Regions from separate parts of the Arthrobacter sp. QXT-31 genome, predicted to be linked through region 3. Evidence: riboswitches for the same ligand, from Rfam matches in the RefSeq annotation. Region 3 holds a riboswitch; each other region holds the start of a gene.

Region 1 (7,336 bases), 1.4 Mb from region 3:
TCGCCGTCCCACCCGCCACCGTGTCCCTGACACTGTCGGAACCACCGATTAATACGGAAAGCCTGAACCTCAGCATCATCACGGTCCAGGACGGCACCGGAAAAACGATCAGCGACGGGAAAGTTACCGTCAACGGGCCAACCCTGTCCACCGGTGTCGGCCCCGGAAGCCCGGGGAAGCACACCGTACAGTGGCGGGCCGTATCCTCCGACGGGCACCCGATCGAAGGAACGTTTTCCTTCACGGTGAAGACGCCTGCCGCCTCCGTTGCCACACCGCAGACGGTTCCGGCGGTGCCATCTGCCTCCGCGGTGACGACCGCCCCCGCTGCGGGGGGCACCACCCCTGAACGTGTGCCGGGGCCGGATAACCGCAACGCCCCGCTGACACTGGCCATCGCCGGGGCGGTTCTGGCTCTCGCCATCGGCGCAACCTGGTTCTTCCGCCGGCGGCACCGGAACGGCGGCGCCTGACCCGGACACGGCCGGTTTCCCTGGACCAGGGACCCAGCCGCGTCCGTCAGTGCCGGGCAGTGATCGAGCCTCAGGCCTGGTGCCGACGTCCCCGGACTGTTCGCAGAACCACGCCCCCGATTGACGCGCAGGCCGTTGCAATGAAACTGGCCACGCCGGCATTGAACAGCACGGGGTTGAACCAGGGCAGCGGGGCCGACGCATCGGCTGCCGTGATCAGCGACCACCAGTATCCGACGGAAAATACAATCCACAAGGTGCCGGCCACCGAGGCCGCCCAGGACAGTTTGGAAAACCAAGGCCCGGGCGTCCGGTACGAGAAGGCCACCGCGATCAGGACGACGCCGGCCGCGGCCAGCAGCTGTAGGCCCAACAGGTATGCCCCCCCGATAAGCCCCACCGGGATGACGAGCCCGCCGATGAGGACCAGGCGGCGGGCACCCAGCGGCATCCGCGCTACCGCGCGCGGCCCTGCCGGGTGCGACTGCTGGCGGCTTGGGGATTCAACTGGCATTTCTTGTCCTTACGTCCCGTGAGGGGCTAGGGGGCCGTTCCGAAAGGCGGAACGGAACAGATGAGCCGGCCCGCAGCCTGGGCCAGAACAGAAGAGGGCCGGTGAGCCGCTGCCCCCAAGGCAGCGGCTCACCGGCCCTCAAGTCTCGGCGCTCTACGCTCCGGGGCGGACGAACGTGACCGGACCGGTCGCCGTCAGCCAGGACAACGGATGAACAATCGTCTCGTTGACACCGTTCATTCCGCCGCTGAGGACCTTCCCGCCGCCGACGTAGATTCCTACGTGTCCGGGCTGGACGACCATGTCACCCGGCTGAGGGGTGCTGACAACACTGCCGTAGTTCATAAACTGCATCGGGGCAAGGTCACCCACCGGGATGCCTGCGGCTCCCAACGCCTTCTCGACCATGGCCGTGCAGTCCTGGGTGATACCCAGCTGGGCGTAAGCAGCAGACACCATCGCCGCGTTGATGCCCCCGGCCGCGGGGGCAGGGGCGGGAGCCGGTGCGGGCTGCACGGACACCACAGGCTGTGCAGGCGCCTTGACCGCAGCCGAGGGCTGGACAGGTGCCGCGGGGGCCTCAACCGCAGCTGCCTGGGGCTGCACCGCCGTCGCAGCCGCCGGGGCCTGCTCAACCACGGGAGCGGGCGAGGAGCTGACAGCCGGGCGTTCAAAGGAAATCCGGACATTCGAGCCGGCGCTCACAGCCGCGGACACAGGACCGGCAGCTTCCGGAGCCGCGGCCGGTACCGCTTCGGGCTGGGCCGGGGCGGCCGCAGCGTTGGCGGCGATGCCGCTGGTCAGCACGAGGCCTGACGCCGCGGCGATCACAGCCGCCTGGCGTCCAGCGGTGCCCGCGTTGGTCGAGACAGCTGATGCGATGGCCCCGAGGCGGTTCCCGCGCGGGGTGATCGCGCGATGCCGCGCGACAGCTTTACGTGAAGACATGACAAAGGCCTCTCCCAGAGCCTGCGGGGTTAGCTGTCGGATTCGGATGGGAGACACCCGGCCACACGGACACCCCGCACAAGTGCGGGCTGGCGCGCGGCTTCACCCCAAGGCCTGCTCAGCGAACAGGCCGCAAATGGTTTCCCCGTCTCTGCCGGACGATGTATGCGAACGGATCCCGGGCAGCGGCAGAGTTAGGCAATCTGCGCGGGAGTGCCGGTATCGGAGAGAACAGGCACGCGATACACCCTAGCGTGTATAGCCTGCGAATGTCACATTGAAGTAACGGCTAGAGCCTCCACCATCTGTGGACGTGCCGGGAACTCCCTCCCCCGGCCTGTACCCGCCCGCAGCAGGCGGCCCCCTTACAGACGCCCGAGACCCTTTTCGTCCTGACCTGAGCCGCGCGCCGGTCCCGCGGCCCATGCCCCCGCACGTGGGAGAAACCTATGCCTGAGAACCCGTTTCGGCGGCCGCGGCGCGCCCGTTCCGTCGCCGACGCCCCTCCCGTGCGAGTCCGAAATGCGCTGCCGATCCAAGGAACGCCACAACGCCGAGACCGAACAGGCCACCGGAGAACTCCGACAGCGATGGGGATCTGGCGGTGAGAATGCTCAGCCAGAACATGATGGTGAAGGCTGCCCACACGCCGGCGCATACGGGCGCGAGCCACTGCCTTCCCGGCACTTCCGGAAAGAGGGTTGCCGTGGTGAGGCCAAGCAGGGCGATGAAGCCCACGTAGAACAAGACAGTCGAAAACGAGGCGGGCGCAGTAACCCCGGAATCATGAGCGCGGACGCTTACCCAGTACACGATGCTCACCGCGATCCATGCTGCAGCAGCCGCTGCCCACAACGGGAAACTGTGCTGCCTGGAAGACTGCGCCCGGTTCGTCAGTACCAGCAAAACCAGACATCCACAGGCCAGCACCTCTGTAATGGTGGGCACGTGTCCGCCGCCACTGACAACGGCAGCGCACAGAACGGCAGCCAGGAGAAGAGACCGGGCCTCAGGCCGCGTGGACCGGGACGTCCGGGCCGTCGTCACGGAAACGTGACGGGATTCGACGCCGGCCGTATCCAGCCACTCTTCCCTGCCCTGAGGTGCAGGCAGGCCCCTATCGACGCTCACAATGCCCCCTCTGATGGCCAGTTTGCTCCTCTACCGTGCCGGTGCGACCTTGGAGAATTCTTTAGCGCGGGGGGAACCCTGTCTTCAGGAATTTCCCAAGGCGCTGCCCTCAGTCTTGGATCAGCACCAGCCGGTTCCGCTTTCGGGCACCCGTGGCAACCGTGGTGCTGGGATGGGAGTTGGAATGAGGACCGCGATGCGGCTGGGCGCAGCCGCGGCACTGCTCGCCTCCGGGCTGCTGGCCCTCGTGCTGGTGTACAGGTACAGCGGGGCAGGCGGTCCGGGCATCGTGGACCTCAGTGGACCGGTGGTGCGTTGGGGCCTGCCCACGACCAAGTTTGTGTTGAATCTCGCGGCCGCCTGCACGGCCGGTCCCCTTGCGCTGGCCGCCTTCGCCCTGCCGCCAAGGGAACCGGCCCACAAGGCTGCGCTGCGGCTTGCCGGGTGGGCTGCTGTCATCTGGGCGGCCAGTACTTTGGCCTACACCGGCGCCAACTTCCTGTTCATTGCCAACCGCCCGGTTTCGACCGGATTTGACGCCTCCTTCATATCGTTCCTGACCGGCATCGATGCCGGCCGTGCGGGGATGGTCAGCGCGGCCCTTGCCGGCACCGTGGCCTGGTGCTGTTTTCGGCTAAGCAGCCCAGGCGGCGCTGCAATGGCATTGCTTCTGGCGTTGTCGGGCCTGGTGCCGCTGGTGCTGAAGTCCCATGCCGCCGGCGGTTCCGGCCATGCTGACAGTACGGCCGGGGTTGTCCTGCACTCCTGGGCGGCTGCGGTATGGGTTGGCGGCCTCGTAGCCTTGGTGGTACTGCGACCCCTGCTTCCCGGAGCGCGGCTGGCAACAGCGGCCAGGCGGTATTCCACGCTGGCACTGGCATGTTTCATCAGCCTGACCGCTTCAGGCGTTCTGGCCGCAGGGGCCCAGATCAGCACCCCTGGGGACATGATCAGCGCCTACGGCGGCATCGTCGCGGCGAAGACGGCAGCACTTCTCGTCCTGGGCCTGTGCGGGGCACTCCACCGGCAGCGGGTGCTGAAACGTCTGGGCAGGGATCCACAAGCGCGAAGGAATTTCCTGGCGCTGGCCGTGAGCGAACTGGCCGTCATGGGCGCTGCCTCCGGCATGGCCGCAGCGCTGGCCCGCACAGCACCGCCCACCGCTTCACGCGCAAGCAGCGCTTCACCGCCGGACCCCGTCGGTGCATGGGACTACCTTTCGCGGTGGTCCCCGGACCCCGTCTGGCTGCTGGTTTGCGGTTTCGGCGCCTTTTTCTACCTCTCGGGAATCCGACGGCTGAGGGCAAACGGCAGGCCGTGGCCGCTGTACCGAACAGTTTCATGGCTGGCCGGCCTCGTTGCCCTCTTCATGATCACCAACGGCGGCCTTCGTATCTACCAGGGGTCCTCGTTCAGCTCTCAGATTCTGACCCAGATGATGCTGACCGCCGTCGTGCCGCTGCTGCTCGTCCCGGCAGCACCACTGACCTTGGCGCGCCTCACGATCCGCACCAGAACCGACGGCAGCGCCGGCGCCAAGGAAGTCCTCCGCAGAACAGCCCAGCGACCGGTCATGGCCCATCTCTCGGACCCTGTGATTGCCGCTTTCCTGCTGGCAGCGACACTGATCGCCTTCTACTCTTCGCCCCTGCTGCAATGGTCCGCAGCCAATCAGCTCGCCTACACGGCAGCAGCTGTCCTGGCGCTGCTGTCAGGATGCCTGTTCACGTCGGCAATGCTGCGGACACGGGACGGCAAGGGCGCGGGGCAGCCCGTCAGCCTGTCGCTGGCTGCCGCTGCAATTCTTTTGGCAGTCTACGGCTGGCGGGCAGGCGGAACGGAACTTGCCATGGGCGTGGCAGGAGACCCCGCAGCGGGCATACAAGCGATCGCCTCCCCCTGGGAAAGCCCGGCAGCCATCACCACCTGGCTTATAGCGGGAGTCACCTTGGGCATCATCGGAACGGTCACCGCCCTGCGCCCTGCACACCCCAGAGCAGCACCCGCCAAGACAGAACCGCCTGGGCCAGATTCAGACCGCTCACCCGGACCCGGCAAACTCACCCCCGCCACCACGGACAGTCCCACCCCCACCACGTCCCGTCCCCTGACCAGGAAGTAACGGTCCCGCCCCGAGTTTGCTTTGTACAGGCCAGCGCTCGGTCAGGTGCAGCTTCCCGGCCGCTTCCGAATGATCGACGGCTTTGGATAATATCGGAGTAAGTCGATGATAGAGGGTTAAGTGGGTGTCGGCCTGGCCGTTGCCCTGTTCCGTTCCCTCGCCGACCCGGCACGGTTGGCGATCCTCCAGCGTCTGGCCGGCGGGGAGCAGCGCGCTGCGGACCGCGTTGTTCAGCTCTCGCTCGCCCAGTCAACGGTCTCGGCCCATGTGTCGTGTCTGCGTTAATGTGGGCTGGTCGAGGACAGGCATGAGGGACGGCAGACGTTCTACGCCCTTAGCCGGCCGGAACTGCTGGACGCCCTGGCGGCGGTGGAAACCCTGCTGGCAGCAACCGGCTACAAGGTGGCGCTATGCCCCAACTACGGGCCATCCACCGAGGGAAAATAATGGAGGCTACCGGCACGCTCTCCCCCGAGGAAACCGAGCGCCTCACCCGGAAAGGCCTGCGGTTGGCCCGGTTCACGGTCGTCTATAACGTCGTCGAAGGCATCGTGGCGGTGACGCCGGCATCTTGGCCGGGCTGGTCTCCGTCATCGGCTTCGGCATCGACTCAGTCATCGAATCCATCTCCGCGGTTCTCGTCGGCATCCGGCTCGCTGCCCGGCTCCGGCACGGCCACTTAGACGAACGCAAGGAACGCGTCACCCTCAAACTCGTCGCCATCACCTTCTTCATCCTTGCCGCCTACATCACCTATGAAGGTATTAGGAGCCTGATTGACGGGGAAGCGCCCGAGAGCTCCCCCGTCAGCATCGGCATCCTCGTGCTGTCCCTGATCGTGATGCCTTTTCTCGCCGCCATGAAAAAACGCGTGGGAGCCCGGCTGCGGGACAATCTGATCCTTGCCGACGCGGCCGAAACGAAGATCTGCGTCCTGCTCAGCATCTCCACACTGCTGGGCGTGGCCCTGTACATGCTCATCGGCGCTGCTTGGCTGGATCCCGTGGCCGGTTTCGTCATTGCCGGCTTCGCCATCTGGGAGGGAAAGGAAGCTTGGGAAGGCGAGCTTGTGGAAGTCGCCGCCGACGACGACTAGGCCAGCTCGATGAGGGCTGGGCCGCACCGTTGCTGTGTCACCCTGACTGCGTCGTTGATGCTCTCCGCTGCTAATGGTCGGCACACCCGGCAGCGGTGAGGAGCGGGACGGCCTGGGTTAGGCCAGGACGAGCAGCCCGGTGGCGAACATGATGGTGAGGCCCAGGAGGATTCCGGTGACGGTCAAGGGCGTGAGGGTCCGGCCGGTGCCGTCCCTGAGCATCGGAAGCAGCTTGATGGCGACTTGGCCGACGGCTCCGGCGCCGAGGCCGAGGAGGAATGCGGCGAGGGTGGGCTGGTAGACGGTGGCACCGATCAGGGTTCCGAGTATGGCCGGTGCCCCGGCGATGAGCCCCAGCATCGCCAGGCGCGCCAGGCCGGGCTTTTCGTGGGCCAGGGGCGTGACGATGGCGAGGCCTTCGGTGGTGTTGTGGATGGCGAACCCGACAATCAGGGACGCGCCGAGGGCCAGGGATCCGACGGCATAGGCCGAGCCGATGGCCAGACCCTCCCCGAGGTTGTGCAGCCCGATGCCGATCGCGATCAGCAGCGCCAGACGGCCCGGGGACAGCGCCGCGGGCTGTCCGGTAACGATGCCGTGCCGGCGCATCCAACCGTCGGTGGCCTCCAGGACCAGGTACGCGATGAGGGCCCCAAGGATGACGACGAGCGGGCCGCCGAAGGAACTGTTGCCGGCGACGAGGCTGAACGCTTCGAGCGTGGCGTCGAAGGTCAGGAAGGCCAGCAGGCCGACGGTGAGGCCCAGCAGGGCCCGGACCCAGGCGGCCGATGAACGCCGCACGAATGGCATCCAGAGCATGCCCATCGCGACCGGGATGACACCCACGTAGATGCCGAGCAAGGCCATGAGTCCGAAGAAGGATATGCTCCGCTCAGGGCTCAGAGCCGCAGCGTCGATGGAGGCATTGATTTTGCCGCCTACCGAGGTGACCAGGGCGATGTCATAGGGGTCCCCGTCCACCCAGTGGTAGCTGACGGTGATGGTGCTGGCCTCCATCGGGGCAATCACGTCATCGGTCTGGGTGAAGGCTG
Region 2 (7,336 bases), 220 kb from region 3:
CCACGGACGACCCCACGCAGCACCGTGTTCCTGCGGCACGAACTCCTGGCGCAGGGCCTCCAGCACCGGGACGGGTTCATCCGGAACGTCCCAGCTGCTGAGTTCCAGGGGCACGCTGCGCCCATAGACGGCAGGGGCGATCCGTTCGCGGACAAAGCGGTCAAGGCGGACTTCCGTGATCCGGCGGTCGTCGTGCAATGTGTACCTCTTTAGTACGTGAAAGCGGAAGCGGGGTGTGCTGGCTTTCGTGCGGGCATGGGCGGCGCGGTCAGCTCGTGTCCGGGCAATTCGCCCCTGAGCGGAGCTACGCTTCCATTCGATGGATAAAATCTACTGCGTTGGTGTCCCACCGCCAAGGGCACGCCCCTACCGCGCCGCCGGTGCAGGGGCGGAAATGCGGCCGGGACCTGCGTAAACGTTCAGGCTGGTCCCGCGGCTGAACCCGGCGAGCGTGACGCCGGTGGACTCGGCAAGCTCCACCGCGAGGCTTGAGGGGGCACTGACCGCGGCGAGCACCGGAATGCCGGCCAGTGCGGCCTTCTGGACGAGCTCGAAGGATGCCCGCCCGGATACCTGAAGGACAGTGTTGGCCAGCGGCAGCTTCCGTTCGCGCAGTGCCCAGCCAACCACCTTGTCCACCGCGTTGTGCCGGCCCACATCCTCCCGCAGGCAGAGCAGCTCGGCGCCGCCGCCGTCGTCGATCCTGAACAGTCCGGCAGCGTGCACTCCCCCGGTCACCTCGAACACGGCCTGGGCTTCCCGCAGCTTGTCCGGTAGGGAGGCGAGCGTTTCGACCGGAACGGTAAGCCGGTCCGCGGCGGGGTTGAAGTGTGAGGACTTCGTGACCGCTCCAATCGAGTCGGTGCCGCAGATCCCGCAGGAGCTGGACGTGTAGACGCGCCGGCCGGTGTCCGGCAGCGGCACGTCGGGCCGCAGCTGGGCCTCCACCACGTTGAAGGTCTGGACGCCGTTTTCGTCCTCGCCGGCGCAGAACCTGAGCGAGACCAGCTGGTCGGCGTCCCAGATGACCCCCTCGGAGACGAGGAAACCTGCCACAAGGTCAAAGTCATCCCCGGGTGTGCGCATGGTGACCGAGTAGGAAAGGTTTCCGAGCCGGATCTCAAGCGGCTCCTCCACGGCGAGCACGTCCTCACGGTGCCGGACCGGGAACTCGAGTGCGGCTGCCGACCCGTCCAGGACGTAGCGGTGCACCTTGCGTCGTTGCGTTACACGGCCCATGAGGTACTCCGCGCTGAGTGGCTGTTCATGACTCCATCATTGCATCTCACGGACAGTTCTCAGTCGAGCAGGGCACTCCAGTCCACCGGCCCGCTTTGGGCCCCCTGCCTGGATGTGCGGGAGGCAGACTTCCGCGCCGGGCCCTTGGCCTTGGACTCGGCGGCCTTGGGTTCGGGGATGGGCGGGCCCCAGGGCAGTGCGAAAGCCGGCACCATCTCGCCGAGCTGCACTCCGTGCGGCGGAACCACCATGACCCCGTCGGCTGACGCCAGTCCGCGCATCATGCCGGGGCCGGTGTGCTGTGCGGGCGAGGCCATGCCGTAGAGAAGCCGGAAGGGCAGAAGCCGGGTGCGGCCCGGCTCGGGTTCAAGCATGGTGCCGCAGGGAACTTCCCGGACCGGCGGCAGCTGGCCGTGCCCGAGGGCGGCCAGAAGCGGCGCCCCTACCGTGGAGAGGGCCATCATGGCGGCCAGCGGGTTTCCTGGCAGCCCGAGCACGAAGCGCCCGTCCGGCAGTTCGGCAAGGACCGTGGGGTGCCCCGGCCGCATTGCCACGCCGTCGATGACCAGCCGTCCGCCCAGTTCAGCCACGGCGCGCCGGAAGTGGTCGGTCCCGGAGACGCCGGTGCCCCCGGTGGTGATGACGACGTCGGCCGGCAGGTTTTGTGCCTCGGGGATGCCTAAGTCTTCCAGGCCTTCCAGCCATTCCGTATAGCTGTCCCCGATCCGGGCCTGTTCACGGCACAGCCCGCCTAGCATTTCCACCACTGTGCCCAGCTGAGGTCCGAAAGTGTCACGCACGCGCCCGGGCTCGGGAAGCCCCTGCTCCACGACTTCCGCACCTGTCAGCAGCAGCTTCACCACCGGTTTGCCGAGGACCTCCACCTCGTCGTACCCAGCCAGGGCGGCAAGCGCAACGTGGGCCGGATTCAGTACCACGCCGCCCCTGACCAGCACGTCCCCGGCGGTCGCCTCTTCAGCGGCCTTGCGGATGTGCTGGCCGTTCCGCGGTTCGCCGGGACGGGCGGTGCCGCCGAGCGTCAGGACAGGGAGTCCGTCGTCGTCTGTGGAAATTACACCGCTCTCTTTGCGCAGCACTGCCTTGGCGCCGGGGGGAATCAGTCCGCCTGTGACGATCACGCTCGCTTGGTGCGGAGCCAGCCGTTGGCCCGGTTCGGCCAGGATCCAAGGGCCGGTTCCATTAACGGCCCAGCCGTCCATGGCCGACGACGCGTAGTGCGGCATGTCCTGGCGGGCGGTGATGTCCGCGGCCAGGGTCCGGCCCACGGCGTCGCGCAGGGGTACCGGGGCGGCCGGAATGGGGGTGGCACAGTCAAAAGCTGCCTGCCGGGCTTCCTCCCAGGTGTGCGCCAGGTGCTTCGCGTGTGCATCCTGCTCCCCCGACGCCTCGGGTTCGCCATCCCCGGCACGTTCACCATCCGCGGCAGGTTCGTCATCCGCGGCAGGTTCAGCGTCCGAAGCTGCTTCGCCCTCCGGTACAGCTTCGTCATCCGCGGCTGGTTCGCCGTCCGGGACCGCCACGTCCCCGGATGGAGGGGCGTCCTCCCCCGGGCCAGCATTCCCATGGCCCGCGTCCCCTGCGGAGTTCGGAGTGCCGGCAGAGGTGGAGTTGTCGGAGCGGTGCTCGGGTGCGGCTGTCATTCCCCCGGTGTCCCGGTGGGCACCGAAGCTCCGCCGGAACCCTCGGCCGGGGAACCTGCCACAGTTTGGGCCTCATCGGCCGCATAGGCCTTGGCCACGGAACGCGCCACGTCCATGGCTTTCTGCATGGAGGAGGGATCGGGCGCCTGGCCCGGACCGGAAGCGAGCCCGACGGCGAGGCCGGCTATGAAGGTGGTCAGAGGCGCCGCCGGGCGCACCACGGAGTGGGCAGCCACTCCCGCAACGGACAGTACCTCGTTGATGTCCACGTCCACATCCTCGAGCTCAAAGGCCCGCAGCAGCAAACGGCACCATTCCTCAAGCGTCTCGTCCTGGGTTTTCATGCCTGCCTCCAAATCCACTGCGGTCCGGGAAGCGGTTCATTGCTCCCGGACAGCTACTCCCAAAGCGGCCGCATCATCCCAGGTATCCACATCGTCCGTGGAACCGGCAGGGACAGCCACAGCCTGCACGTCAAGACTAGCAAGGAGGGCGAATACCGAGCCGTGCACCAGGGCGTTGCGCGCGGCGGCTTCCTGCACCGCGCGTTCCAGCACAGCTGTGCCATAAAAACCGACCAGAGGCTGCAGCCGCCCGTCCGCTGACGCCGCCAGGACGCCGTCGGCCCCCGAACCCGGAAGGGCTTCCCGGAGGGCGCGGACAGCAGCCCCGACGCCGGGCATGTCGCAGGCGAGGACCAGGACCTTGTCCGCCGGGCCTGCGCCGCGGAGTGCGGCAAGGCCCGCGGCGATGGCGGCCGCGGGCCCCGCAAAGGGCGGATCCTCACGGCTGGTGAGCACCCAGGGCGGAAGGCCCGCCACTGCGGGACCCACCACAACAGTGTGCCGGGCACCTGCGGCCGCCGCGAGCGACCGCTCGAGGAGGGTGGCGCCGTCGAACATCAGGGCAGACTTGGGTGAGCCGCCGAGCCGCGAGGAGCGGCCGCCGGCCAGGATTATTGCGTCAAAGTCCACACACCCAGCGTAATGCTGGAATGCTCAGGCGATGGTCAGGCCGCCCTTTCCGGAAGCAGGAACGGATCCCACGCCGGTGTGGGCTTCTCCAGTTCCTTGATCTGCCACATCGTGCCCACCGGCGGAGCCGGCTCAAACCGGAGCTTCCAGCCCATCTCACTGGGCGTGTGGTCACCTTTGACGTTGTTGCAGCGGAGGCAGGCTGCAACGAGGTTCTCCCAGGAATCGGCACCGCCCCGGGATTTCGGCTGGACATGGTCTATGGTGTGGGCTGCTTTCCCGCAGTAGGCGCACCGGTGGCCGTCGCGGCGAAGAACGCCGCGCCTGCTTACCGCGGTGATCATGTTGTACCGTGGCCGGATGTAGCGGTTGAGGAGAATCACGGACGGACGGCCCATGATGTCCTGCGGCCCGACGACAGGATCGTCGCCTTCGGCCACCACGCTTGCTTTTCCGGTGAGCACAAGGACCAGCGCCCGGCGGAAGGTCACTACCGCCAGCGGTTCATATCCAGCATTCAGAACGAGAGTGCGCATGCACATACCTCTTCACGGCCGCACCCGGCAGAGGCGCGAGGGCCGGCTGCCCTCTGCATGTCCGGGCTATGGATCGACACCACAAGAGTAAACACTCACTAGGCAGATGAGCGAATCGAACACAAGCTTCGTCGTGGCGTGTCACCAAAAATTCATGCGCACGCAAGGCAAAAAAGGACCCCCGCCGCTGGCGGGGGTCCTTCTGTGGTGCTTGGGGGTCTTAGCCGCCGACGCGGATGAAGACCGGGCCGGAGCCGACGTTCACGCTGAACAGCGCGGTGGTTCCGCCGTTCCAGCCGCCGTGGACGGCCTGGCCGTTGCCGACGTAAACAGCGATGTGGGCCAGGCCCATGCCGCCGTTCTGGTAGTAGGCGAGGTCGCCCGGGCGGGCTTCAGCAGCGCTGACGGTGCGGCCGAGGGACAGGTAGCCGGCCGGCCAGCCGTGGTAGTTGATGCCCACAGCGGCCAGGGAGTTGGTGGCCAGCATCGTGCAGTCCTGCGAAACACCCAGCTGGGCGTAGGCGGCAGCTGCGATCGCAGCACCCTTGCCGCTGGCGGCAGTGGTCTTCGGAGCGGCCGGGGCAGCGGTCTCGACGGCGGCGGCGGTCTTGACAGCCGGAGCGGTCTCAGCAGCGGGAGCCGGAGCAGTCTCAGCAGCCGGAGCAGCTTCAACGGCAGGAGCGGCTTCCTGGACCTTGACAACAGGCTTGGGGGCCTCGACGACGGGGGCCGGCGTGGTGGAGACAGCAGGCTTCTCGAAGGAGATGGCGATGCTGGAAGCTGCGGAGATGGCGGCCGGGGCAGCGGACTTGACTTCCAGCGTGGAAGCTGCGGCGGATTCGCGCTGGACGTTGGTCTCAGCAGCGTTGGCGGCGATGCCGCTGGTCAGGACAAGACCGGAAGCAGCAGCGATAACTGCGGCCTGGCGGCCCATGCCACCGGCGTTGTCGCCGACGGCCTTGGCAATGACAGCCAGCGAGTTGGTCTTGGTGACCTCGGCGCGGTGCCGTGCAATGGTCGCACGTGTAGTCATTAAGTTTCTCTCTTTCGTGTTCCACGGACCGCGGTAGCAGGCCGTGGGTTATCGACGCGCCGGCATCTTGGGGGTAAGCCGGCCCGTCTCGAATCGGATTTTTAGCGAAGGGTGAAGAAAGCGGACGTGCCCGTTGCGGACACCGCGTGCAGGAGCGTGCCCTGCGAGGGGTTCAGCGCGCTGATCATCATGCCGTTGCCGACGTAGATGCCCACGTGGGCGCCGCCGTTCTGCATGACCAGGTCGCCGGGAGCAGGCGTGGAGGTGGGCTTCATGGCGTTCCACGCATTGACGCGGGGAATGCTGATGCCTGCCTGCGCGTAAACCCACTGAGTGAAGCCGGAGCAGTCCCAGCCGCCGGGGGTGGTGCCGCCCCAGACGTAGGGGCTGCCGATGCCGGTGTACGCGATTGCAGCCAGCCCGGACGCCGCGGCGGAAGCCGCACCATCGGTGGACTTTGCAGTGACTGCCTGGGCCGCGTCGGCGCTCTCATCGGTGGCGTCGCCTGCATCGGCCGTCTGGCCCTCATCGCTCGACTGCGGAGCAATGATCTCGGCGACCGGGGCTGCCACCGTGGTGACGGCAGGACGCTCGAAGGAGATGGTGGCGGTGGGCGCGGCGGTCACAGCAAGCTGCGTGGCCTGGGATCCGGTCTCCGAGGAGGCGGAAACACCGATGTTGGCGTCGGCTGCGTTGGCCGGCATGCCAACGCTCAGGATGAGTCCTGAAGCAGCTGCGATCACAGCTGCCTGGCGACCTACTGTGCCGGCATTGGCGCTAACCGCCTTGGACACGGAGTCCAATGGGTTCATACGAACCGTCTGCGCGCGATGGCGCGCGGCATTGTGGCGTGAAGACACGAAGGTAGCCTCTCCCAATGCCTACGAGGTGAGCTGTCGGATTCGGATGGGAGTCACCCGGCCGCGCTGCTTCCTGGGAAGCTTTGCGACTTAACCCCAAGGCCTTCTTGCGAAGACCAAAATTGGTTCCCCCGCCCCTGCCAGACGATGTAATGCGAACGGACCTTGAGCGGTGGCAGAGTTAGGCAATCCACTCAAGAGCGTCAACTTCGGCGAAGTTGACGCGGTTTAGACGGTACAGCAGTTCAGAGCGAAAGTCACATTCAGGTCACGGCGTGTCACAGGAATGAGAGTTCTCACTCGGCTTGGCTCAGAGCCAGCCGGCGGGATCAACGACGTCACCGTTGACCATCACCTCGAAGTGGAGGTGGCAGCCGGTGGAAGCGCCGGTGGTCCCGCTAAGGGCCACCACTTCGCCCCGGGTGACCTTCTGGCCAACCTGGACGCTGGAGGACGACAGGTGGTTGTACGTGGTTTCCAGGCCGTTGCCGTGGTCAATGACCACCCGGTTGCCGCCGCCGTACGGGTGCCACCCGGCGAAGGTAACCTTGCCGCTGGCCGCGGCCAGCACGGACGTGCCGCACTGGGCGGCGAAGTCCTGGCCGCGGTGGAACTCGCCGGCGCCGCCGGTGATCGGGCTGACCCGGTAACCGAACGGCGAGGACTTGACCATCGTGGACAGCGGCGCGCCCAGGCTTCCCAGCGACGCCGAGCGGCTGATGCTGCTGGCGGACTGGGCGCTGAGGAGCTGCTTGAGCTTTCCGTCCGGGTCACCCGTGGTGGAGACGGAAGTGCGGCTGAAATCGATCTTTGCTGCCGCTTCTGCAGAAACCTTCGGCTGGGCCGCCGGTGCGGCTGCCGAAGCGGACGCCCCTGACTGCTGCTCGCCGGCAGCCAGGACAGGGCTCGTGGCAGGGACAGTAACCGTCAGCAGCAGGCCGGTGGCCGCGAGGGCTACGCCGGCTTTCTGCCCAACTCCACTGGCCGAGGCGAAATCCGTGACCTGCCGGAACGCACCCCGGCGCTTGCGGCG
Region 3 (7,336 bases):
GTCGGTGCTCGCGTTGTCCGCAACCGTGATGCGGAAGGAGTGCGGGAACGCGCCGCTCAGATAAGCGTGCAGCCGGCGCAGGCATTCCTCCAGGTCGCGTTCCTCGTTGTAGACCGGTATGGTCACGTCCAGGACCGGTGCCGCGCTGGAGGTGTCGATGGGCTGCCGCCGCGGGTGGGGCTGGGTTCCGTAGGCCTGGTCGGTGATGGTCATGCATCAACAGTGGAGGCCGCTGTTATGAGGGCTTTAGGGCGAAGCTGTGCAGGGGCTGTGGAAGAGTTCCTGCACGATTCCCTGCACGAGGGCGGCCGCAGTTCTGCACCGCTTTGCCGGCCGCGGGGGAGCCGAAGACAGCGCAAAAGGGCCCCGGATCCTGGCGGATCCGGGGCCCTGGGCAACCATGCCGGTCACCCTAAAGCGGTGCAGAATTGTTCGCCGTCAGCCGGGCTGGCCGCGGGAACCGGTCAGTACCAGTTGTTGGCGAGGTGGAAGTTCAGCGCACCGCACGGGGAGCCGTAGCGCTCCTTGATGTAGCCAAGTCCCCAGTTGATCTGGGTGCGGTAGTTGGTGCGGTAGTCCGCGCCGGAGCTCGCCATCTTCTCGGCAGGCAGCGACTGCACGATGCCATAGGCGCCACTGCTGGGGTTGGTGGCCGTGGTGCGCCATTCCGATTCCTTGGTCCAGAGCCGCTTCAGGCACTGCATCTGGTCCGCGGACCAGCCGTAGGAGCCGAGCTTGCTGGCGGCGTAGGCCTGCGCACCGGCGGGATCATTCACGGCAGCAGGGGCAGCAGCCTTGGCCTTCGCCTTGGCGGCGGCAGCTTTGGCGGCAGCAGCCTTGGCAGCGGCGGCCTTTGCCTGGGCAGCAGCAGCCTGGGCAGCAGCAGCCTTGGCGGCAGCGGCATTCCTGGCGGCGGCCGTCTTGGCGGCAGCGGCCTTCGCCGCGGCAGTCTTAGCAGCGGCAGCCTTGGCGGCAGCAGCCTTAGCGGCGGCAGCCTTCGTAGCCTCGGTGGCCTTGGGGGCGGACTGCGGCGTGACGGACGCCGCGGACGGGGCCGGCAGGGCGGAGATGAGCGTCTTGTCGAAGCTCAGCGTCTGGCCGGCGTCGGCGGTGGCAGACGTCCCGGCGGCGGTGGGCGTTACCTGGTCAGCCGCCTGCCCTGCGGCGCCGACGCCCACGAGCACGGCGGCGGCAGTGGTCAGGACGGCAGCCCGGCGCCCGAAGGACGGAAGGCTTGCGGCGAAGCGGCCGAATGCAGTGGTGGGACGGGCCGGTTCCGCGCGGTGCCGGGAATTGGCGGGGCGTGACGTCGTGCGGTCAGACTCGTGCGAGGCGCGTTCAGGGCGCGCCTGATCCTTAAATTCAGACATGGTGGATTGCCTCTCAACACCTGCGGAGTTAGCTGTCGGGTTCGGATGAGGTCATCCGGCCGCACGGAAACTACACGTGTCGGCTTCACCCCAAGGGCTGATGCGGAAAGCCCGGGACTCTGGTTCCCCCGCCTCTGCCTGAAATAGCGGAATCCGGGAAGCGGCAGAGCTGGGCGTCAATCCGGACATGCGGCTCAAGTGGCGGCCGCACTCTATCGACCGTACAGGAGCCTTTTGATTAAGTCACATTTAGATAACGGACATCACGACGCCGGCGCGGCGCCTTGCGCGGGCAGTCGGACAGCGAATTCGGTCCGCCCTGGCCGGGATGTCACCTCCACCGTTCCGCCGTGGGCCTCGACGATGGACTGCACGATGGACAGGCCCAGGCCGCTGGTTCCCTCGGCCGAGGCCATGCCCGCTTCACCCTGCAGGACATCCGGTTTTCCCTGTGAATCCGGGGCATGCAGGGGTGTTCCCGCGCTGGCGGCGCCGGCGCCGGAACGGCTCGCCGTCGCCCATGCCGGAGCCAGGACCGGCTGCCCCGGTGTCGCACGTGATGCGTCTGCGCGGGCGAAGCGCGCGAAGACCCGATCCACGAATTCGGGCGGGATGCCAGCGCCGTCATCCGTGACTGAAATCACAGCAGAGCCGTCGGCTGACCGCATCACGCCGGTGGTCACCGTGGTGCCGGGCGGGGTGTGCTTGCGTGCGTTGGAGAGCAGGTTGACCAGCACCTGGTGGAGCTGTGAGGCGTCGCCCCGGACCGATATGGGTTCCGCCGGAAGTTCGAGATGCCACGCCCGGTCCGGTGCCATGACTTTTTCGTCGCTGACGGTCTCAATCACGAGCTGCGTGAGGTCCACGTCGCCGAGTTTGAGCGGCTGGCCTTCATCGAGGCGGGCCAGCAGCAGGAGGTCCTCCACCAGGGCGGTCATGCGTTCCGACTGGCTCTGCACGCGGGCAAGCGAACGCTGGCCGTCCGGGGTGAAGTTTTCCGTCATGCGCATCAGCTCCGTGTAGCCGCGGATGGCCGTGAGCGGTGTGCGGAGCTCGTGGGAGGCGTCCGCCACGAACTGCCGCACCTTCATCTCGCTTTCCTGCCGCGCCTCCAGCGCGCTGGAGACGTTGTCCAGCATCAGGTTCAGGGCATGCCCCACGCTGCCCACTTCGGTTCCGGGATGGGCGTTCGACGGCGGAACGCGGACAGCGAGTGCCACCTCACCGGCGTCCAGCGGCAGGCGGGAAACCTGGGTGGCCACCTCGGAGAGTTGCTCCAGCGGCTTCATGGTGCGCCGGATGAGCACGGTCCCGGCCAGGCCGATCAGTACGAGGCCGCCCAGCGACACGATGGTGATGGTCCAGACCAGCGAGGTCAGCGTGTTCTGCTTGTCTGCCAGCGGGAGCCCGGTCACCATGACGTCGCCGTAGGGAGTCTGGGCGGCCACCAGGCGGTATGTGCCCGAGGACAGAGTGCGTTCGACCGGCACGCCGTCGCGGCGGAGATTCAGAAGGGTCTGGTTGTCTGCAGCGGACAGCGACGCTCGGGTGGAATCTGTGGCGATGAATCCGCTGCCGCTGACGGTGCCGTTGGCGATCCTGGCGGTGAGCGTTCCGATCCGCTGGCCCCGCGCGTCCAACGGGTCAGGACGTGTACCCGGGTTGCCCAGCGGTGGCCGGCCAAATTCACTGGACCGCCGCGCGGCGTCCGTGAGCTGCTTGTCCAGCTGCTGAGTCAGGAAGGAGTCCATCGAGGCGTAGCTGAACAGGCCGACCGCACCGCAAATCGCCACCAAGAGAGCCATGGCCACCAGGACCAGACGGGTACGCAAATGCCAGGTGCCTGGTTTCAGCCAGCTTCGGCGCTGGGTGCGGGAGGCCCCGGAAAGGTTTGCCACAGCCTACTCTGCCGGCTTGATGACGTAGCCCGCGCCGCGGACCGTGTGGATCATGGGCGGATGCACGGCATCAACCTTCTTGCGCAGGTAGGAGATGTACAGTTCCACGATGTTGGCCTGGCCGCCGAAGTCGTAGTTCCATACCCGGTCAAGGATCTGCGCCTTGCTGACCACGCGCTTGGGGTTCTCCATGAGGTAGCGCAGCAGCTCGAACTGGGTGGCTGTCAGTTGCAGCTCGTCGCCGGCGCGGGTGACTTCGCGGGTGTCGAGGTTCAGGACGAGGTCGCCCACCACGAGTTCAGCGGAATCCATGGCGGCGACACCGGAGCGCTGGACCAGGCGGTGCAGGCGGAGCAGGACTTCCTCCATGCTGAACGGCTTGGTGACATAGTCGTCGCCGCCCGCAGCCAGGCCCACGATGCGGTCCTGTACCGCGTCCTTGGCGGTGAGGAAGAGGGCCGGGACCTCCGGCGCGAAGGCGCGGATCCTGCCCAGGAGTTCGACGCCGTCGAACCCGGGAAGCATCACGTCCAGCACCAGCACGTCAGGGCGGAATTCCTTGGCGAGTTTCACAGCTTCGGGACCGTCGGCGGCTACCGCGACCGACCAGCCGGCCATGCGCAGGCCCATGCTCATGAGCTCGGAAAGGCTTGGCTCGTCGTCGACCACCAGGGCACGGATGGGGGAGCCGTCCGGGTGGGTCAGTTGGGGAAGGTTGTTGGTCATGGAGTGCGAAGTGGCCATGTGACAACTCTCCGTTCTGGTGTTTAGCCCGCGCTTTGGCAATCCTGTGCGCCGGCTGTGAATCCCAGCGTAGCGAGCTGAATGGCGCCGTGTACGCACCATGCTGCAGCTGACCACCCGGAAGGTAGGGCGGCAGCCAGGGGAACCGGGCTGCCGGCATCGTCCTTGCGGATTTGACCACCAACCCCATCCGCGCCTCAGCGGATATACCCCGCATCAACCGCGTCATAGCTGGACAATCGGGGAATCATGTCTGCGGGTTTCCGGCAATTCGAATGTCGTTGAATATTCAGCGCGTATTCATGGAAAAATCGAACATGATTCTGTAGGCGCAGCTTTCCGACCGTTTGTTCAGGAAAATGAATCAAGAAAATGCCCGCTGAGAAAACTGTGATTTATCACACAAAGACGTTGTTTGTCTCAGTATGCGGACAGTTCCGTCCATTGTTACTTGCAAGTTTTCATTGTTACGTTGCACACTTTCAAATGTGAACAAGAACTCAACAGCACCTGCAGTCGCAGAATATTGGCCCAGCACACCCGCTGCTGCCGACATGCGCTGTTGTCGAATGCACGCCTAACTTTCACCACCCCATCGAAGTTTTTAGGCATTCGCCCCCAGCCCAGCGTAGGGCGCCCCTCCCCAGACATTGCGGGGATCCAAGCATTCGAGCCGCGATGACGGCCATTCACATTGAGGTAAGCAAACATGTCAGTTGCATCCGGATACGTCCACATCTCAGTCCGTAACGCCAACAAGGCAGGCCAGGCGCCGGGCCTGCGCCAGGGATTCGGCGCCCGCCCCGCCTTCGCTCCGGGCAGCCAGGCAAACAGCATTCCCGCCGCGCCGGGTTACACACCGCAGGGCTACAACCCGAACTCGTACGGACAGCTCCGCGCCGTGCAGGCTGACGAAGCCGCACCGCTGACCGCGCCCACTCCGTTGGTGGCCCCTGCCGCCGCTGCGCCTGTCCGTCCTGTTCCCAACGAAAACGTGGCCCGCGGGTTCGTCCTGTACATGGGAATTGACGAGGAAACCGCGGCTGCCGCCGGCACCTCGATCGCCAAGCTTGCCCAGGAGATCCGGGCCTACGCCCAGTCCCTGGTTACCGGTGCCGAGAGCTACGCCGCCGTTGCTGTGGCGCCGGCCAGTGCGCCCGGTTCCGCGCTCGACGTCGTCCGTTCCACCTTCGGTGACCCCACCGTCAATGCCCGGCAGCGCACGGAAACCGCCCGCGTGCAGCCGGCCCAGGATCCGCGTCCCTCGGGCGTGCTGATCGACCTCGCCCGCCGTGAGGTCCACCTCGACGGCGAGTCCCTGAACCTGACGTTCAAGGAATTCGAACTGCTCAACTACCTCGTGGAGAACGGCACCCGTACCGTGGGCCGCGACGAACTGCTCGAGGGCCTGTGGCGGAACGCCGAGGAAGTGCCGAACGAGCGCACCATCGACGTCCACATCCGCCGGCTCCGCTCCAAGCTCGGCCGCCTAGCCAACACGGTTCGCACCGTCCGCGGCCAGGGCTACCGCTTCTATGAGCACCCCGAGGTTGTCGTCTGGGCCGCTCCGGAGTACTCGATCTAGCCTCCTCCGCCGCTTTTGCGTGGCTGGTCCGGGTGGCGCACTGGCCTTCCGCGGCTGATAGTAGGGTGAGTCCATGAGTGCTCACCATAAGAAGCGGCTGGTTCTCATGCGCCACGCCAAAGCCGACTGGCCGGGCGGGGTGGCGGACCACGAGCGTCCCCTGGAGGAGCGCGGCCACCGCGAGGCCCCGCTTGCCGGCAAGTGGCTGCTCAAGCACAACATCGTCCCGGACTTCATCCTGTGCTCCAGTGCGCTGCGGACACGGCAGACCTGCACCTGGGTATGCAGCGAGCTTGGCGAGAAGGCCCCGACGCCGAAGCTTGAGGACGGGCTCTACGCCGCCTCTGCGCTGCGCATGCTGGCTGTCATCAACCATGTGCCGGACACCGTGACCACGCTGATGGTGATCTCCCACATGCCCGGCGTGCAGGACCTGGCCATGCATCTGGCATCCCGGGATTCGAACCACGACGCCTACATGGACGCCGCCACGCGCTTTCCCACCAGCGGACTGACCGTGCTGGAGACGGAGAAGCCCTGGGCTGAACTCGATGGCCAGGACGCCAAGCTCACCCACTTCAAGGTCCCGCGCGCCCACTAGCGGCACCCCCGCGCGGACACTTGCCCGGGCGAGTAAGCTTGTCCCCAGCGTCGTCTAGTGGGGAAGAGCCGCCATGCCGAATTCTGTAGCCGCCCGCTGGCGGGCCGGTGCCCGGCGGTTCACTGCCGCCGTCGTCGTTCTTCTGCTGCTTTCCGCGGGCGCACAGCCGGCCACGGCGGCACCCTCCGGTGAGGTCCTGTCCACGCAGGTGGTTTCGAACCCCAGCCACGAGTGGGTCCTGGTCAACAAGTCACGCCCGCTAAACCCGAGGCAGTTCGCGCCGGCGGACCTCGTCAGCTGGAATGGCACCGGCCACCTGCTGCGGCGCCAGGTCGCAGCTGCCCTGAGCCAACTGTCCACCGGGGCACGCACCGCCGGACATTCCCTGGAACTCCTCAGCGGTTACCGCTCCTACGCCACCCAGAGCAGCCTGTACAACTCCTATGTGCAGATGTACGGGCAGGCCTATGCCGACCAGATCTCTGCCAGGCCCGGCTACAGCGAACACCAGACCGGGTTGGCGGCGGACATCGGCAACGCAGGCGGCGGCTGCGGCCTCACGGCCTGCTTCGGGACCACGCCGGGCGGGCGCTGGGTGGCGGCGAATGCCCACCGCTACGGCTTCATTGTGCGCTACCCGCAGGGTTACTCCGGCACCACCGGCTACACCTACGAGCCATGGCACCTGAGATTCGTCGGTGTTCCGCTGGCCACTGACATGAAGAGCCGCGGCATCCCCACCATGGAGCACTACTTTTCAGCCCGGCCCACCGTCAGGAGCGGGGCCGACGTGCTCGCCGCGGATTCCGCCGGCGTGCTGTGGTCCTATCCGGCCACTGGCCGGGGCGGGTTCGGCACAGCCGTCCGGATCGGAGCCGGCTGGTCGGACCTGAAGGCCGGCTTTGTCGCCGACTGGAATGCCGACGGCGTGAACGACATTGTGGCCCAGTGGAAGACCGGAAGCCTGTCTGTGTACCGCGGCAAGCTCTCCGGCGGCTTCCTCAGCCCCGTCCGCGTGGGCGCTACGGGATGGCAGTCCATGAACGTCACCGTGGGCAAATGGCAGAGCGCCAACCGGTACCCGGGCGTGGTGGCTACGGCAGCCGACGGCGCCGTGTACTACTACCCGAACACCAGC

The links. A riboswitch is a leader RNA that binds a small molecule or an ion and turns the genes downstream of it on or off. The one in region 3 is predicted to bind cyclic di-AMP.
Region 1: linked by a shared signal. The riboswitch ahead of BWQ92_RS00805 (NlpC/P60 family protein) and the one ahead of BWQ92_RS07010 (hypothetical protein) in region 3 are both predicted to bind cyclic di-AMP.
Region 2: linked by a shared signal. The riboswitch ahead of BWQ92_RS06040 (C40 family peptidase) and the one ahead of BWQ92_RS07010 (hypothetical protein) in region 3 are both predicted to bind cyclic di-AMP.

What each region holds. Positions count from the first base shown of each region.
Region 1 covers NZ_CP019304.1:153,227-160,562, forward strand. The annotation lists gene BWQ92_RS00795 (copper resistance CopC family protein) at 1-473, shown strand, start outside; gene BWQ92_RS00800 (hypothetical protein) at 544-987, opposite strand; gene BWQ92_RS00805 (NlpC/P60 family protein) at 1,141-1,935, opposite strand; cyclic di-AMP (ydaO/yuaA leader) riboswitch at 1,940-2,146, opposite strand; gene BWQ92_RS23085 (hypothetical protein) at 2,383-2,757, opposite strand; gene BWQ92_RS00815 (cytochrome c oxidase assembly protein) at 3,251-5,188, shown strand; gene BWQ92_RS24535 (ArsR/SmtB family transcription factor) at 5,309-5,473, shown strand; gene BWQ92_RS00825 (cation diffusion facilitator family transporter) at 5,760-6,284, shown strand; gene BWQ92_RS00830 (ZIP family metal transporter) at 6,402-7,336, opposite strand, start outside.
Region 2 covers NZ_CP019304.1:1,333,250-1,340,585, forward strand. The annotation lists gene BWQ92_RS06005 (alpha-mannosidase) at 1-198, opposite strand, end outside; gene fdhD (formate dehydrogenase accessory sulfurtransferase FdhD) at 367-1,239, opposite strand; gene BWQ92_RS06015 (molybdopterin molybdotransferase MoeA) at 1,299-2,900, opposite strand; gene BWQ92_RS06020 (DUF6457 domain-containing protein) at 2,897-3,244, opposite strand; gene mobA (molybdenum cofactor guanylyltransferase) at 3,281-3,874, opposite strand; gene BWQ92_RS06030 (HNH endonuclease) at 3,910-4,410, opposite strand; gene BWQ92_RS06035 (NlpC/P60 family protein) at 4,631-5,443, opposite strand; gene BWQ92_RS06040 (C40 family peptidase) at 5,545-6,255, opposite strand; cyclic di-AMP (ydaO/yuaA leader) riboswitch at 6,308-6,477, opposite strand; gene BWQ92_RS06045 (M23 family metallopeptidase) at 6,614-7,336, opposite strand, start outside.
Region 3 covers NZ_CP019304.1:1,553,745-1,561,080, reverse strand. The annotation lists gene BWQ92_RS07015 (glycosyltransferase) at 1-213, opposite strand, end outside; gene BWQ92_RS07010 (hypothetical protein) at 465-1,370, opposite strand; cyclic di-AMP (ydaO/yuaA leader) riboswitch at 1,376-1,529, opposite strand; gene BWQ92_RS07005 (HAMP domain-containing sensor histidine kinase) at 1,634-3,268, opposite strand; gene BWQ92_RS07000 (response regulator transcription factor) at 3,272-4,012, opposite strand; gene BWQ92_RS06995 (winged helix-turn-helix domain-containing protein) at 4,722-5,597, shown strand; gene BWQ92_RS06990 (SixA phosphatase family protein) at 5,671-6,198, shown strand; gene BWQ92_RS06985 (D-alanyl-D-alanine carboxypeptidase family protein) at 6,272-7,336, shown strand, end outside.